DNA from 3 places in the Streptomyces sp. NPDC001156 genome. Region 3 is predicted to be linked to each of the others. Evidence: riboswitches for the same ligand, from Rfam matches in the RefSeq annotation. Region 3 holds a riboswitch; each other region holds the start of a gene.

Region 1 (3,268 bases), on a different contig from region 3:
GTTCTTCTCCAGGTCGGCGATGACCTCCGCCAGGTTCCCGCCCTCGGCGGGAACCTCGGCCTGGCCGCCGGTGTAGGGGCGCAGGATGGTCGGGATGCGGACAGTGACGCTCATGGGGTGTGACCTCCGGTGGGGTACGGCCGGCGGGACGGGTGCTCAGACGAGCCCGGCCGCACGGAAGGAGTCCAGGTTCGGGCGGATCGTGGCGGTGAGCCCGGTGCCGGCCACCGCGTCCAGCGTCTTGAGACCGTCGCCGGTGTTGAGGACGACCGTCGTCTTCGCCGGATCGAGGACACCGCTCTCGATGAGCTTGCGCGTGACACCGACGGTCACGCCACCGGCCGTCTCGGCGAAGATGCCCTCCGTACGGGCGAGCAGCTTGATGGCATCGACGATCTGATCGTCCGTCACATCCTCCACCGCACCGCCCGTGCGGCGCGCGATGTCGAGGACGTACGGGCCGTCGGCCGGGTTGCCGATCGCCAGCGACTTGGCGATCGTCTTCGGCTTCTGCGGCCGTACGACGTCCTGGCCCGCCTTGAAGGCGACCGACACCGGGGAGCAGCCCTCGGCCTGCGCCCCGAAGATCTTGTAGGGCGTGTCCTCCACGAGCCCCAGCTTGATCAGTTCCTGTAGCCCCTTGTCGATCTTCGTCAGCTGCGAGCCGGAAGCGATCGGAACCACGATCTGGTCGGGCAGCCGCCAGCCGAGCTGCTCGGCGATCTCGTACGCCAGGGTCTTGGACCCCTCCGCGTAGTACGGACGGAGGTTGACGTTGACGAAGCCCCAGCCCTCGCCGGCCGGGTCGCCGATCAGCTCGGAGCAGAAGCGGTTCACGTCGTCGTAGTTGCCCTCGATGCCGACGAGCTGACCGCCGTAGACCGCGGCCATGACGATCTTGCCCTGCTCCAGGTCGTGCGGGATGAAGACGCAGGAGCGAAAGCCGGCCCGTGCCGCCGCGGCACCGACCGCGCCCGCGAGGTTGCCGGTGGAGGAGCAAGAGAGGGTGGTGAAGCCGAAGACGCGCGCGGCCTCCAGCGCCTGGGCGACCACGCGGTCCTTGAAGGAGTGCGTGGGGTTGCCCGAGTCGTCCTTCACGTACAGCCCGCCGGTCACGCCCAGCTCACGCGCCAGGTTGTCCGCCTTGACGAGCTTGGTCCAGCCCGGGTTGAGGTTCGGCTTGCCGGCGACGTCCGCCGGGACCGGCAGCAGCGGCGCATAACGCCAGATGTTGGCGGGGCCGGCCTCGATGCGCTTACGCAGTTCCTCGGTGTCGTAGCCCGAGAAGTCGTACGCGATCTCCAGCGGGCCGAAACACTCCTCGCAGGCGAAGACCGGGCCGAGGGGCACCCGGTGGCCGCACTCACGACACGAGAGAGCCGCGGCGGGACCGAGATTCACGGAGTCGGTGGTGCTTGCAACTGTCTGCACAGCCATGTCAGGCGAGGCCCTTTCTCCTCATCTTCCTCACGACGCATCTCGCCGTGAGACGGATTTGGCACCTTCCCTAGCCGGGAGCCTCGCGAAGACGATCAGGAGCGATCTACGAGAACCGACTGGAGGGTTGCCGGGGCTTCATCGGGCCGTGTCCCTCTGCCCCTCTGGATGAGCGGTATGCGGTTGTTTCACCGTGGTGAGCGACGGCGACCCCCGACATGCGATGGTCACCGGCGTTGTTCAAGACTGTAACCGAAGGCCAGGACAGTTGAGAGAGTCGTCCGAACCGCGAGATGGACGGATCACCACCCGCACCCCATGGGAGTCCCACTCGGGGATCTCTTCCGATCTCTTCCGATCTCTTCTGCCGACCACCGCCGTACGAACGTGAGGAGCCGCAGACTGTGCTGGAAGAAGTCGAGCGCTGGCTGAGCACCCGCTCCTGGTCCCTCGCCGATCGCCCGCTCCACCAGACCCTGGCCGCGAAACGCTCGTCCGGTTCAACGGTCAGTGTGGTGCTGCCCGCGCTCAACGAGGAGGAGACGGTCGGCGACATCGTCGCCGCCATCCGCCACGACCTCATGCAGAAGGTCCCGCTCGTCGACGAGATCGTCGTCGTCGACTCGGGCTCAACCGACCGCACCTCCGAGGTCGCCGCGGCAGCCGGCGCGAAGGTGGTCCACCGCGACGCGATCCTGCCGCGGATCCCGGCCGTGCCCGGCAAGGGCGAGGTGCTGTGGCGGTCCCTGCTCGTCACCCGTGGCGACATCGTCTGCTTCATCGACGCGGACCTGAGGGAGTTCTCCTCGGAGTTCGTCTCCGGAATCGTGGGCCCACTGCTCACCGACCCCGGCGTGGACCTGGTGAAGGCGATGTACGACCGGCCGCTCGGCGCCACGGCCGGCCAGGGCGGACGTGTCACGGAGATGATGGCGCGCCCGCTGCTCAACATGCACTGGCCCCAGCTGGCCGGATTCGTACAGCCGCTCGGCGGCGAGTACGCGGCCCGCCGTTCCCTGCTGGAACGGCTGCCGTTCCCGGTCGGGTACGGGGTGGAGCTCGGCATGCTGGTCGACGCCCTGCACCTGGTGGGCCTGGACGCCCTCGCCCAGGTCGACGTGGGGGTGCGCAAGCACCGCCACCAGGACGGACAGGCGCTCGGCCGCATGGCCGCCGCGATCTACCGCACCGCACAGCTCCGGCTGGCCCGCGGCCATCTGATCCGCCCGTCCCTCACCCAGTTCGAACGGGTGGCGGGTGGGTTCGAGCCACGGACGTACTCGGTGGACACCGAGGAGCGCCCGCCGATGGAACAGATCGCCGAGTACATGGAACGAAAGGCGGCCTGAATGGCTCCGGAACCCGTTGTATACGGCTCCACATACGGCTGAATGGAACGTTTGAGCGTTTAGGCTCCGGGCTAGGTTTCGTGGCATGGCTTCCCCGCACACGGCTTCCGTACTTGTCGCCTCCAACCGCGGCCCGGTCTCGTACGCGCTGGACGAGAGGGGGGAGCTCACCGCCAAGCGGGGCGGTGGCGGACTGGTCTCCGGACTGTCGGCGATCGGCCCGGACACGGACGCCGTCTGGATCTGCTCCGCCCTGAACGACGCCGACCGTGAGGCCGTCCGGCGCACGGGCGGTGCGCTCGATCCGGCCGACACCGGCGGGCAGCGCGTACGGATGCTCGACATCGACGCGCAGGTGCACGCCGACGCGTACAACGGCATCGCGAACTCGGTGCTGTGGTTCGTGCACCACATGCTGTATCAGACGCCGCTCGAGCCGGTCTTCGACACGACGTTCCGGCGCCAGTGGAAGGCCTACGAGG
Region 2 (3,268 bases), on a different contig from region 3:
CCGGGTGGCCGAGGTGGCCGAGGAGGCCGGGATCACCTTCTGCTTCGCGGTGAAGTTCCACCCGGCGCTGCGGCACGTGGCGGCGGCGCGCGGGCAACTGGGAATCCGTACGACGTTCAACATCCTGGGCCCGCTGACGAACCCGGCGCGGGTGAAGGCCCAGGCCGTCGGTGTCGCGGACCCGCGGATGGCGCCGATCGTGGCGGGGGTCCTCGCCGAGCGCGGCAACTCCTCGCTGGTGTTCCGGGGCGACGACGGCCTGGACGAGCTGACGACCACATCGACCTCCCGGGTCTGGATCGTCCGCGACGGCAAGGTCACCGAGGAAGCCTTCGACCCCCGGGACGTGGGGATCGACCTGGTCCCGGTGGAGGCCTTGCGCGGTGCCGACGCCTCTTACAACGCCGATGTGGCGCGACGGGTGCTGACCGGTGAGACGGGCCCGGTACGGGACGCCGTACTGCTGAACTCGGCGGCGGCGCTGGTGGCGCTGGAGCCGGGTTCCGGGTCGCTCGCGGAGCAGATCCGGGCCGGGATGGAGAAGGCCGTGGAGTCCATCGACTCGGGGGCGGCCAAGCGGACGCTGGACCACTGGGTGGCGGCGACCCACGCCTGACATCCGCGGGGCCTGGGGCGCGGGCTCCTCGGCTCCGCTCCAAGCTGTTCCGGGTGTGCCTGAGAGGGGTGCCCCCACAGGCTCAGGGCCGATGGGGCCCACCAGGCATCTCCGGCCCGGCCTTCGCCCGTCCGGCACTCCCACGCCTTCGCGGCCGTGCGCGCATCCCCGGCTGTGGACGGTCCTTGGCGGCGGTGTGTGGGTCGCGGTCTGCGGATCAGCCTTTGTAACCGCGCGCGTCCCCGTCTCCGGTGCGGCCTTCGTGGTCGTGTGCGGGTCGCGGTCTGCGGTGCGGCCGTCGTGGTGGTGCGTGGGTCGCGGTCTGCGGTGCGGCCGTCGTGGCCGTGTTCGCGTCCCCGTCTCCGGCCCGGCCTCCACAGCCGTGCGCGCGGCCCCGTCTCCGGACCGGGCCTTCGCAACCCTGTGTGCATCCCGGCATCCGGACAGAAGTTGCGGCCGGGCGATCACGTCCCGTAGCGTCCTGTACAGGTCATGAGCGACAGCCATTCGGCCCCGGCCGGCTGTCCGGCAACCCTCCGTCCGTGGCGGGGTGCCCCGGGTGAGGACCAGGCCGTAGGCAGCGAGGTCTGCGGCAAGCGCGGACCCCTCGCATCACCAGGGGTCCTGGTCGTTCGAGGGAGCCTTCCGTGAGCAAGCGAATGCGATAGGGCCGCAGAGCCCCGCCTCCGCATCCCCTTTCACCCCTTTTCACCTTTTCGCGTGCCGCTGACGCAGCCTCGCGCCGTCGTGCGCGCCGTCCGGCACGGCGATCCCACCTGCTTACACGGGAGTGCACCCATGTCCGTTTCCACCCTTGCTGCCGACCCGTCCATTTGTGCCCCGCTGCCCGTTCTAGGCCGGGATGTCACCGTCCCGCTCGTCACGGGCGGCGAGGTCACCTACGCCGCGCTCGACTACGCGGCCAGCGCCCCGGCACTTCAGCGCGTCTGGGACGACGTGGCGGCCTACGCCCCGTACTACGGCAGCGTCCACCGCGGTGCCGGGTACCTCTCGCAGCTGTCCACCGACCTGTTCGAGAACGCCCGCCGGACCGTCGCAGCGTTCCTCGACTGCCGCGAAGAGGACGAGGTGATCTTCACCCGGTCCACCACCGACTCGCTCAACCTCCTCGCCGCCGCCCTTCCGGCCGACTGCCAGGTCTTCGTCTTCGAGACGGAACACCACGCCTCCCTGCTGCCCTGGCGGGGTGCGCGCGTCACCTGCCTGGACGCCCCGCGCACTCCGCAGCAGGCCGTCGCGACCCTGGAGCGCGCCCTTGCGGACCGCGATCCCCACGGCCCGGCCTTGGTCTGTGTCACCGGCGCCTCGAACGTCACCGGCGAGCTGTGGCCGGTGCGCGATCTCGCGGCGGCCGCCCATGCGCACGGCGCCCGTATCGTGCTGGACGCCGCCCAGCTGGCCCCGCACCACCGGGTGTCGGTCAAGGACCTGGACGTCGACTGGGTCGCGTTCTCCGGGCACAAGCTGTACGCGCCGTTCGGTTCCGGAGTCCTGGCCGGCCGCGCCGACTGGCTGCGTGCGGCCGAGCCCTACCTCGCGGGCGGAGGCGCCAGCCGCAAGGTCACCCGGCGCACCGACGGAGGAGTGGACGTCGAGTGGCACGAGAGCGCCGCACGGCACGAGGCGGGCTCGCCCAATGTCATCGGCGCCTACTCCATCGCCTCGGCCTGCAAGGCCCTCACCGAGGCCGGCTTCGACGCCCTTGTTGCCCGCGAGCAGTACCTGATCGGCAAGGTCCGGGAAGGGCTGGCCGGGGTCCCGGAGGTCAAGGTGCTCTCCCTCTTCGGCGACGACTCGCCCCGCGTCGGGGTCATCTCCTTCGTCGTCGAGGGCTGGAACAGCTCCCACTTCGCCGCCGCGCTCTCCGCGGAGTACGGCATCGGCGTCCGCGACGGCCTCTTCTGTGCCCACCCGCTGGTGCGCACACTTCTGGGCGCCGACCCGCAGACCCAGGGGGAGTGCGGCGCCCCCGAGGCGGCGCCCGGTGAGAAGACGCTGAACGCGATCCGCGTCAGCTTCGGCGCGGGCACGCCCGACGAGCACGTGGAGCGTTTCCTCGGTGCGGTCAAGGAGCTGGTCCGCGACGGTGCGAAGTGGAACTACCGCACGGAGGACGGCCGTTGCGTGCCGGCGGTCTGAGCCACCGGGGCACGGCCAGGTGGTCTCCCTCCCGTCCGCCCCGCAGCGGACGGGGGAGCGGCCCCGGCGGCCGGGGCCGCTAAGAGTTATCCCGTCATGCGGAGCGGGCCGTGTCTCCTTGCCGGGGTGACCCCCCGGTTACCGGACTTCCAGCTTCAGGTTGTGGAGTGCTGCGACTCCTGCGACGGCGTGGTTGATGCCGTCGCCTTTGCGTCGGCACTGGCGCAGGACCTGGTGGTCTTTGAGGTGGGCGATGGTGTGTTCGGCGACAGCGCGGCGCCGGCGGAACCGGCGGTAGTTGCGGTCTTTGATGATGCGGCCGACCCTGTTGCCCATTGGCAGTTGAGGGCCGACAGCGACTTGGTGGTACTGGCAGGGTTGGTGGTGCGGCCGGTTCTTTCCTGATCCCCGGTCGGGGGGTGGGATGGGAGTGTCGATGGAGCCGCAGTCGTGGCCGGAGCCGGATCCCGTGGTGGCGCGGGCGGTGCGGGC
Region 3 (3,268 bases):
TCCTTGATGACAGCCAGCACTTCGCCGACGAGTTCGGGGTCGAGGGCGGAGGTGGGCTCGTCGAAGAGGATCACACCGGGGCGCAGGGCGAGCGCGCGGGCGATGGCCACCCGCTGCTGCTGGCCGCCGGACAACTGCCGCGGATAGGCCCCGGCCCGGTCGGCGAGTCCGACCCGGGCGAGCAGTTCGCGGGCGAGTTCCTCGGCTTCGGGCCTGGTCAGACTGCCGGTCGCGCTCGGAGCCAGGGCCACGTTGTCCAACACGGTCAGGTGCGGAAAGAGGTTGAAGTTCTGGAAGACGAAGCCGATGCGACTGCGCTGGGCCAGGATGACCCGCTCGCTCAGCTCCTTGAGGCGGTCGCCGTGCCGGCGGACGCCGATGGGCTCGCCGCCCACGCTGACATAGCCGCGTTCGGGCTTCTCCAGGTGGTTGATCACCCGCAGCAGGGTGGACTTGCCCGAGCCGGAGGGTCCGAGGATCACGGTCACCTCGCCGGGACGTACCGTCAAATCGATGCCGTCCAGCACCCGGTGGGCGCCGTACCACTTGTGCACATCGTGCACCTCGACCGCCGAGGAGTGCGTTTCGAGCGTCTGGGCGGTCATACGGCGGCCTCCCTGCGTGCACGTTCCCGCAGCTCACGCAGACCGGTGCGCAGCCTCTGCAACGGGGTCGACGGCAGGGTGCGGGTGGCGCCCCGGGCGTAGTGCCGCTCGACGTAGAACTGGACGACGGACACGATGCTCGTGAGGATCAGGTACCAGACGGTGACGACCAGCAGCAGCGGCACGATGTCGCCGGGGTAGGTGCTGCCCATGGTCTGCGCCGAGCCGAACAGATCGAGCAGCGAGACGTAGAACACCAGCGAGGTGCCCTTGATCAGTCCGATCAGCTGGTTGACGTAGTTCGGGGTGATGGACCTGAGGGCCTGCGGGAAGACGATTTTCCTGAACTGGTGGCCCCTGGGCAGGCCGAGGGCGGCGGCGGCCTCGTGCTGGCCCTGGTCGACGGAGAGGATGCCGCCCCGGACGACCTCCGCCGCGTACGCGGCCTCGTTGAGGCTCAGACCGACCACGGCGACGGCCATGTCGGTGGCCAGCCTGGACTCGTCGAAGGTGAGGAAGGCGGGGCCGAAGGGCACGCCGATGCTCACCGTCCGGTACAGCGCGCTGAAGTTGTAGAGGAAGATCAGCACGACGATCAGGGGTACGGACCGCAACGCCCATACGTAGGTCCAGCTGACGGCGCGCAGCACGGGGCTCCGGGAGAGCCGCGCGAGCGCCAGGACGATGCCGCCGAGCAGGCCGGACACGGCGCTGAGCGCGGCGACTTCGAGAGTGATCAGCAGTCCGTCGAGGATGGTGGGGCGCAGGAACCAATAGGCGAACCGGTCCCACTGGTAGAAGGGGTTCGAGACCAGGCCGTGGACGAACTGGGCCACCAGGACCAGCACCACGGCCGTGGCGATCCAGCGGCCGGGGCGGCGCAGGGGTCGTACCCGCTGGGCGGTGAGCGGTCGGCCGGAAGCGTCCGGCGAGGGGTCGCGGACCGGGTGGGCTGGAGTGGTGGGCGTGACGTCGGCGGTGGCTTCGGCCATCGGCAGGGCGTCGACGGACACGGCTGTGCCTGGGGGTTCAGTCATGGAGGGCTCCGGCAACTCGGACACCCGGGGACCGCGGCGGCGGTGCGTGGCCACGACAGGCCGGCAGGGCGGGGATCGCTCTGCGGAGCGGGGCAGCGCACGGGGTCGCACGGAACCGGGGGCTGGGCGGACAACGGCACACCGCTCAAGCGGTGTTCGTCACGGAGGCGGGGCTGGTGGAAGTAGTCAGCCCCGACAGCGGGCGCGGCCCGGTGCGGTACACAGTGCGCTGCTGACGCGCAGAAGGTCGACGGCCCGGTTGGCGACGAGCAACTGTGCGTACGGCTGTACGCAGCACTGAGGACGGCGTGCGGCCGTCCTGGAAGCTGCGTACATGTCCGCCACCTGTCGCTGTCCTGGCCCCTTGGGCCTCGCGCTTACCGAAACGTCATCCCGGTCCGGTCGTCACCTGGGGCACCCCACCGCGGCGCGAGGGTTGCCGGTCAGCAAGCCAGGGCTTGTCGCTGACGCTCATGACCGTTCTGAGCCGTAAGTAAGTCAGGCCCGGGAACCGATGTCAATGTGCGTCCATCAGGTGATACATCAGCCTACGGACGGACACGCCGTCAACTGGCCCGTGCCGGTGCGCTGTCGGGCACGTGCGCGGCCCAGTCGAGGATCTGCACCGCCGCCCCCGCGGCCTCGAGACCACGGCAGCGCGCGTGGTGCCGACGGGCGATGCCGTCGAGGTCGAGGTGCGGGCCGAAGGCCGGACGGGCGGCCAGCCGGCGGGCGTAGGCCCACAGACGCGGGTGGCCGGCTATGCGGTGCACCGCACCTGCGTCCAGGTGCCAGCGGTGCACGGTGTCCAGTTGCACCAGGCTCACCCACAACTCCACGTCGCCAGCGGTGAGTTGGTCGCCCAGCACGTATTCCTGGCGCTCCAGCCGGCCCTCCAGCGACCGCAGGGTGCACAGCAGCGAGGTGAGCGCGTCGGCCCGCTCCTCCGCACCGGCATCGGCGCGACCGGCACGCTGTGCGGCCGCCTCGAGGCCCTGCTCGCACAGGCGGCGCACACCCTCGAGCTCGGCGTCGGCGCCCTGCGGGTACAGCGCATCGCGGCCGGCGCCGAAGTGCCGGGCCAGGTCGCGCATGATGTCCGGGGCGTGCGTGCTGACGATCCGGCCCGACCAGTCGTCGCTGAGCACGGGCGCGACGGCCGCCCCAGGGTAGCGGTGGGCGCTCGCCTCGTACAGCGGGCGCAGCGCGGAGTGCTCGCCGCCGGGGCCGTCTGGCACCGCGGGCAGGAAGGTCACGGGGCAGACCTCGTCGAGACCGAGGAGGCTGTGGGTGATGGCTGTCCGCAGACAGTGCGGACAGGACAGCGACAGGTGGAGCCGGTAGCGGCGCGGTACCGCGTAGTGGCCGCTGCGTGCGTCGCGGCCGATGCGGCCCCGGAAGGCCGGGACGGACGACGGCGGGAGTGCGGTCAGGGCATGGGCGGACATGTCTCTCCCCGGGTACTGGTACGCGAAGATGCGGAGGGTGGCGGCCTGGCGGGCAGGTGACGCTCCCCGGCCCGCACGACGGGGCGCGGGGTTCCGGCACGGCCGGTTCAGCTCGAGGCGCCGGCCGCGCTGCAGACCCGCAGCAGATCGATGTGACGGCGGGAGGTCAGAAGAAGGG

What was found. A riboswitch is a leader RNA that binds a small molecule or an ion and turns the genes downstream of it on or off. The one in region 3 is predicted to bind S-adenosylmethionine.
Region 1: it holds a riboswitch for S-adenosylmethionine, as region 3 does, so the genes downstream of both, thrC (threonine synthase) here and ACWDA7_RS33820 (amino acid ABC transporter permease) in region 3, are expected to answer to the same signal.
Region 2: it holds a riboswitch for S-adenosylmethionine, as region 3 does, so the genes downstream of both, ACWDA7_RS00030 (aminotransferase class V-fold PLP-dependent enzyme) here and ACWDA7_RS33820 (amino acid ABC transporter permease) in region 3, are expected to answer to the same signal.

What each region holds. Positions count from the first base shown of each region.
Region 1 covers NZ_JBSFJX010000007.1:118,501-121,768, forward strand. The annotation lists gene ACWDA7_RS06270 (MoaD/ThiS family protein) at 1-114, opposite strand, end outside; gene thrC (threonine synthase) at 157-1,437, opposite strand; SAM riboswitch class I at 1,456-1,612, opposite strand; gene ACWDA7_RS06280 (glucosyl-3-phosphoglycerate synthase) at 1,842-2,786, shown strand; gene ACWDA7_RS06285 (alpha,alpha-trehalose-phosphate synthase (UDP-forming)) at 2,872-3,268, shown strand, end outside.
Region 2 covers NZ_JBSFJX010000001.1:2,789-6,056, reverse strand. The annotation lists gene trpD (anthranilate phosphoribosyltransferase) at 1-616, shown strand, start outside; SAM riboswitch class IV at 1,105-1,221, shown strand; gene ACWDA7_RS00030 (aminotransferase class V-fold PLP-dependent enzyme) at 1,415-2,776, shown strand; gene ACWDA7_RS00025 (hypothetical protein) at 2,903-3,181, shown strand; partial or broken gene ACWDA7_RS00020 (transposase) at 3,201-3,268, shown strand, end outside.
Region 3 covers NZ_JBSFJX010000105.1:20,527-23,794, reverse strand. The annotation lists gene ACWDA7_RS33825 (amino acid ABC transporter ATP-binding protein) at 1-605, opposite strand, end outside; gene ACWDA7_RS33820 (amino acid ABC transporter permease) at 602-1,642, opposite strand; SAM riboswitch class IV at 2,011-2,121, opposite strand; gene ACWDA7_RS33815 (glutathione S-transferase C-terminal domain-containing protein) at 2,209-3,090, opposite strand.